2 regions of the Burkholderia sp. GW821-FHT14F03 genome follow, and region 2 is predicted to be linked to the other one. Evidence: riboswitches for the same ligand, from Rfam matches in the RefSeq annotation. Region 2 holds a riboswitch; the other holds the start of a gene.
What was found. A riboswitch is a leader RNA that binds a small molecule or an ion and turns the genes downstream of it on or off. The one in region 2 is predicted to bind cobalamin.
Positions count from the first base shown of each region.

Region 1: linked by a shared signal. The riboswitch ahead of AC1RQF_RS25440 (TonB-dependent receptor domain-containing protein) and the one ahead of AC1RQF_RS10535 (CbtB domain-containing protein) in region 2 are both predicted to bind cobalamin.

Region 1 covers NZ_JBXAPG010000043.1:28,744-32,141, forward strand. The annotation lists gene AC1RQF_RS25440 (TonB-dependent receptor domain-containing protein) at 1-1,841, opposite strand, end outside; cobalamin riboswitch at 1,916-2,156, opposite strand; gene AC1RQF_RS25445 (ATPase) at 2,344-2,694, shown strand; gene AC1RQF_RS25450 (cell division protein ZapA) at 2,691-3,005, shown strand; RNA gene ssrS (6S RNA) at 3,098-3,279, shown strand; gene AC1RQF_RS25460 (EVE domain-containing protein) at 3,352-3,398, shown strand, end outside.
Region 2 covers NZ_JBXAPG010000012.1:126,091-129,488, reverse strand. The annotation lists gene AC1RQF_RS10545 (hypothetical protein) at 1-271, shown strand, start outside; gene AC1RQF_RS10540 (CbtA family protein) at 375-1,094, opposite strand; gene AC1RQF_RS10535 (CbtB domain-containing protein) at 1,108-1,317, opposite strand; cobalamin riboswitch at 1,357-1,484, opposite strand; gene AC1RQF_RS10530 (histidine phosphatase family protein) at 1,475-2,092, shown strand; gene AC1RQF_RS10525 (alpha/beta fold hydrolase) at 2,282-3,085, shown strand; gene AC1RQF_RS10520 (cyclic peptide export ABC transporter) at 3,171-3,398, opposite strand, start outside.

The DNA of each region.
Region 1 (3,398 bases), on a different contig from region 2:
CGCGGCGTGTTGTACGCATAGGCAAGTTCGTAATCCTTGTCGAGCAGGTTGTCGATGCGCGCGCTCACGTACCACGCCTTCGTGATGTTGTAGCGCGCGGACAGGTTGACGACCCCGTAGCCGCCGAGCGGATTGCCGGTGTCGTTGCGCGCGCCGCTGACGAGCCATTCGCCGCCGACGCGCCAGCCGCCGAACGCGCGGTTCAGCGCGAACGACGCGAAGCGGCGCGCGCGCCGGTTCAGGTCCTGGCCGGCCGTCTCGTCGACCGGGTTCTGCACGGTCGCCGCGACCCGCACCTCGGTCTTGCCGACATGGCCCTGCCACGAGCCCTCGACACCCTGCACCTTGGCCCGGCCGATGTTCACGGCCTGATAGTAATAGCTGTTCGCGACCGGCTGGTAGTCGATCAGGTCCGTGTAGCGCGTCTGGAACACCGTCACGCGCGCCACGCCGAGCGCGTCCGACGCGTACTGCACGGCGGCCTCGACCGAGTGGCTGCGCTCGGGGCGGATCGCCGGATTGCCTGCGTTCGGGTAGTACAGATCGTTGAAGCTCGGTGCGCGGAATGCATCGGAATAGCTGGCCGTGACCTTCCAGTGCTCGGTCACGTCGAGCCCATAGCCGAGATAGTAGCTGTTGGCGCCGCCGAAATCGGAGTACTGGTCGCGCCGCACGTTGGCCTGGAACTGGCTGTTCCCGAAGCGGCCCGTGTAGCCGAGCCAGCCCGAATTCACATGACGCTGCGGCGCGACGAACACGTCGGAGTCGAACGCCTGGTCGAGCCGCTCATAGCCCGCCTGGATGCGCTGATCCTTCAGCGGCGCGAAGTCGTTTTGCCAGGTGTACTGGCGGTTGTCGGTGTTGAAGTGATCGGTATAGGCGCCGTTCAGCCAGGACTGGCTTCGATCGTTGCCGCTCGCGACGCGCAGATGCGTGGTCCACCAGTCGGTCAGCTTGCCGTCCGCGAACGCGGCGATCTGCTGCACCTTGGTATACAGGCTGTTGAGATCGGTCGGCTGCCCGTAGGCATTGTCGAAGCTGGTGTCGCCGTTGCTCTGGAAGTAGCTGACACCCGCGCTCCAGCGCGCGTTGAAGCGATGCTTGAGCGACGCGGCCACGCTTTCGTCGAGATAGCCGTTCGCATTCGGATTCGCCTGCGGCTGCCGGACCGGATCGATGGCCGAGAAACCGTCGGTCTTGTCGCGCGACAGCGACACGCTGAAGGTCGTGTCGCCCGCCGCGTCGAGCCGGCCCGACACGCCCGCGGTCTGGCTCTGCGTGTGATAGCTGCCATAGCCGACCGAGAAGTTGAAGCGCGGCGGATGATCGCCGCCGTCCTTCGTGAACACCTGCACGACGCCGCCGATCGCGCCCGAGCCGTACAGCGACGACACGTTGCCGTTGACGATCTCGACCCGCTCGATCTGGTCGAGCGGCAGCTGCGCGATCTGCGCCTGGCCGAGGCTCGCCGAATCGACCCGCACGCCGTCGATCAACACCAGCGACTGGGTCGACTGCGCGCCGCGCAGGAACAGGCTCGCGGTCGCGCCGGGCCCGCCGTTGCGCACGATCTGCGCGCCGGGCGCGAGCGCGAGCAGGCCGGGCAGATCGGTCGCATTGCTGTTCTCGATGTCCGCGCGGGTAAACAGAGTGGTTTGCGGCAGCGCGTCCGCGAGCGCTTGCGGGGCACGCTGCGCGGTCACGACGATCGGCTCGAGCTGGGTCGGCGCGGCGGCGGACGAAGGCGGCGGGGAAGAAGCAGGCGGCGTGCTCTGCGCGACGGCGGCGCACGGCAGCCCGGAACACGCGACGAGCGCGGCGCGGGCGATCTGGGTTCGCATCGATGAATCCTGTTGAACGGTGCGGCCCCCGCCTCCCCGCAGGTTCCGCCTCACGAGGACGGCGCGCATCGCGCGTCCGCCCTCCCGCCCTGGCCGGTATCCGGGCTGACGGCGTCACCGCCCCGCCTTCCCGCGCGCATCGCGCAGTGGCCGCGCGGCAAACGCCGCGCTTGTGGGGACAGCTGGCATCGCACGCGATGCGCCGCTTACCGTTGCGGGGGCAGCGCAGGTTGGCCGGTCCTGGCGGACCGTGCGCCCTGCTTCCCGTTTAACCGCGTGCGCGTGCACGCGAGCACCAAAGCGGCGCCAGTGTAGGAGCGCGGGTGCCGGCCGTCAAGAAAGCCTCCCGCGCGCCGCGCGCGCCCCCCAGCTCGCGGGATTTGACCCAGATTTGTCGCAAAATTCGCATCAACACGCATGAACGTTACGTCTCGATACGATCCGGATCTCGGGTTGGACGATAATCCGCGCTAAAATGCTGGGTCTTTAGAGGACGCAGCAGATGCTCAACGAACTCGAAACTCTATCTCAAAATATTGGCCGTTTGATCGCGCTGAACAAGCGTCATCACACGGAGCGGCTCGCGCTCGAAGAGCAGCTCGCGCAATTGCGCACGGAAGCGGAAGCGACCCGCACGGAACTCTCGCAACTGCGCGAGGAACGCGACGCCCTTGCGGCGGAGCGCGACGCGCTGTCGGCGAAGATCGACGATGCCCAGGTGAAGCTCAATGCGATTCTCGAGAAGCTGCCGCGCGCGAAGAACGCGCCGGACGCGGAAAACCAGCTCGACCTGCTCGACCCGCGCGATGATGCGCGCGAGGGCGGCCCGGCCAGCCACGGAGAACATGCATGAGCACCAAGCAGATCGAAGTATCGATCCTCGGTCAGGCGTATCGGCTCGCCTGCTCCGCCGACACCGAAGCCGCGTTGCTCGAGGCGGTCGCGCGCGTCGATGCGGAGATGTCGAAGATCCGCTCGAACAGCTCCGTGCGCGGCACGGATCGCATCGCCGTGATGGCCGCGCTGTCGCTCGCGTCGGAGCTTTTGAGGCTGCAACAGAGCGTGCGGCACGGAGAAGCATTTCCCGCGGAGGAAATCCGGCGTACAATGCATCAAATGAATGAACAGCTTGGTGCAGTGCTCGCACAGCACGAAGCGCAGTAAGCGGGTCGCACGGGTTCTCGTGGTGCTTGATGTCCAGCGTGATGAGCATCGCGCAAGCCACTGAATCCAAACACGATCCGCACGATTAGTCAGCTTCCCTGCCTGGTTCGCCAAGGTCATATATTCCTTGAACCAATGCCATGTGCACGGTTGCGGAAATTTGTAGCACGGGCGCGCGCGTCACTCTGTCTGATGTACCCGATGTGCTGCTAACTGCGACCAATTCTGAACCCCAGGTTCAGGATGCCGGCCTAGCGGCCAAGGCGGGGGCCTTTTCAACGGCATCGGGCGATTCCCGATGCCGTTTCCTTTTGCGGCAGCCTTTTTCCTGCGTCGATCACGATCCATGCACCACTGGCTGATGAAGTCCGAACCGGACGAAGCGAGCATCGA
Region 2 (3,398 bases):
GTGGAGCAGCCATGCGGACTCCAAGTTCATCGGGTTCGTCCTGGACAACTACCTGGTGTTCTTCGTGTTGCCGTATGTCGGGCTGTTCGCCTACTTCATCGTCACGACCCTGCGGATGAGCAACGGGCCGGTTGGTGTTCGAACTCGGGACGTTCATCCGGATCAAGGGCGCGGCGGGCCCGATCCTGTTCTGGATCATCACGTTCGTCGCGATCAGCGCGACGATCAAGGCGTGCTGGAAGGGCTGGCGTTGAGCGCGCGGCGCGCATGAATGAAAACGGCCACCGGAGTGGCCGTGGCAAGCCCGCCGGACCGGCGGGAGCGGGGGCGGAGGCGGGAAGGGGGACGGGAGCGGGGGCGGCGCGGCCGCGCCGCTACGTGCGCCGTCCCGCCGGCACGCCGCGTTCGGCCAGCGCGCCGAACACGAGGCCGATCGTCGTCCACATGATCACCTGCATGCCGATCGCGGCGACCCGGAACTGCCACAGCACGGTCGCAGGGAACGCGTCGGGCACTTCGTTGATCGCGGGCAGCGCGTGCTGCACGGCCGCGATGATCGCGACGAACACGAGCCCCGCCGCGAGCGACGCGTTCCACGCGCCGAGCCGCGCGGACAACCGGCCGCGCACCTTGAGCGAGAACACCAGCGTCACGATCGAGATCGCGATCATCAGGAAGAACAGCCCGGTTCGATAGCCGATCGTCTCCGGATCGCCCACCGAGGGGGGATTGGCGGGGTACTTGAGATTGGGGACGATCACCAGGGCGATGAACGCCGCGAGCGCGAGCCACGCGGACAGCGGCCGCGCGGCGAGCCGCCCGACCCGGCCGTACGCATAGGCGAAGGTCAGCGCGAACAGGCCGCCGAATGCCGCGCCGTAGGTCACGACGCCCGTGAGCAGGCCGAGCCCGGCCTGGGTCCCGCGGCTGACGAGCTCCGGCTCCGGGGCCTCGCCCTTGGCCGCATCGAGCTTTTCCTCGAAGGCGATCGCCTGCGCGACCTGGGGTTCGCCGACGACCCGCGCGAACGCGAACGTGAGAAGACCGGCGGCGATGCCTGCGAGCATCCCGCGGACCAGCAGTTTTCCGACCATCCGTGCCTCCGCGTCAGTGGCAGGGGAAGCCGAGCAGGTGCCGGCCGTCGTGCACGAACTCATGCACGTACATGCCGGGAACGAGCGAGGTCGCGCCTTGTTCCGCGCCGACGAAGTAGAGCGCGAGCAGCAGGAGCAGGCCAGCGAACAGGGCCCAGGGCAACAGTTCGCCAAGGGGAATCGGCGCCGGGGCGGCAACCGGGTTGAGGGCAGCTTCGTGCATGGTGGGATCTCCGGGGGAATCGCGCCCCGTCAAGGGTGGTGAGGAAAGGCAAGGAACGCAGGTCTGGCTTCCGGGATCAGGGATCGCCGGTTACAGTGGCGCGACCGCGCCGGATTCGCACCGGCTTCCGCGTTCGTATTCGGAGGGCATTGTACGCGTGATTTTTTTGCCGGAGCAATCGGAGGGCGGGCCGCATCGGGCGGCCGACGCCGACCTCGTCGTGTATCTCGTCGCGCATGCGGCGACCCGCGCGATGCGGAGCGGCGCGTTCCCCGACGACGATCCGCTCGATGCGCGCGGTCTCGCCGAGGCGGCCGCGCTGCGCGCGCGCTGGACGCCGCCCGCCGGCGCGCGCGCGTGCAGCAGCCCGGCGCGCTGCGCGCGGCAGACCGCCGAGGCGCTCGGCCTGCCTGCCGCGCCCGAGGCGGGGCTGGCGGATCTCGACTACGGCCGCTGGCGCGGCGTGCCGCTCGCGCGCCTCGCGCAGACGGCCCCGGATGCGCTGCGGGCCTGGTTGGCGGATCCGCGCGCGCATCCGCACGGCGGCGAAGCGTTCGCGGATGCGCGGCGGCGGGTGGGCGGCTGGCTCGACGGCTTGCCGGCGGGCGGTCGGATCGTCGCCGTCACCCATCCGGCGCTGGTGCGCGCCGCGCTCGCGCATGCGCTGGGTACGTCGCCCGATGCGCCGTTCGGTCCGGAGGTCGCGCCGCTGGCCGTGACGGTGCTGGTGCGCGCCGGGCCGGGCTGGATGCGTCGTGAAGCAGCCGAAGGGTGAGCCGCGCCGCGCAGCCCGCGATGCGTGATGCGTGATGCGCGCCGTATCGCCCCGGCCGGTCCCAACGCTTGATTCGCGCGCGCGGTCTTGATACGATCGCCGCACTTTGTCGTCACGCGCAACGCCCTCCCGGTCCGCCAGGAGGGCGTTTCTTTTTGGCTTTCCTCCACCGAAAAGGAATTGCGCGACATGAATCCCGTCTCTTCTCTCTCCCGCGCCGCCCATCCGGACGAAGGCCTCGGCCACCGCCGGCACGGCGACGGCCCCGTGCGCGTGCTGATGCTGCACGACTGGCTCGGCGACCACACGAACTACGACGCCATCCTCCCGTATCTCGACGGCGACGCGTTCACCTATGTGTTCGCCGACCTGCGCGGATACGGCCGCTCGTTCCACCTGACGGGCGCGTATACGCTCGACGAGGTGAGCGCCGACTGCCTCGCGCTCGCCGACCGGCTCGGCTGGACGGGCTTCCACGTGATCGGCCATTCAATGACCGGGATGGTGACGCAGCGGCTCGCGGCCGTCGCGCCCGGGCGGATCCTGGGCGCGGTGGCGGTGTGCCCGGTGTCCGCCGCGGGGCAGGGGCTCGACGCCGAGGCGCGGGCGTTCTTCGAGCAGGTCGCGACGGACGACGCCGCCTTGCGCCGGCTGCTCCGTCATGTCGCGGGCGGCTTGTCGCCGGGCTGGATCGAGGCCAAGCTGCGGCAGCGCCGCGCGGCGGTCTCGCCGGCCTGCCGGCCCGGCTATCTCGCGATGCTGAACGGGCCCGGGTTCGTCGACCAGGTGCGCGGGCTCGCCACGCGCTTTCTCGTGATGGTCGGCGACCACGATCCCGGGCTCGACGCGGCGGCGATGCGGCGCAGCTTCCTCGCGTGGCACCCGAATGCGCGCCTCGCGGTCGTGCCGAACTGCGGGCACTACCCGATGCAGGAGTGCCCGCCGTACTTCGTCACGCTGATCGAGGCGTTCCTGCGCGGGGATCCCGCCTGAGCCCGCGCCGCGCATGAAAAAACGCGGCGCGTCCCCATCGGGCACGCGCCGCGTTCTGCTTGCCGGACGACCGGTCCCGCCCGGCTCAGCCGGCCGTGCCGTTCGCCGCGACGGGCGTCGCGAGCGCCGCATGCGCGGTGCCGAAGGTCTCGCTGACGATGCTGCCGTTGTCGAGCTTCAGCACGCGGTCCGCGATCGGGAAATAGCGGTCGTCGTGGCTGATCACGATCACGGTCTTGCCGCGCGCGCGCAGCTCGGGCAGCAGCTGCTCGTAGAACACCGCCTTGAATTGCGGATCCTGGTCCGCCGCCCA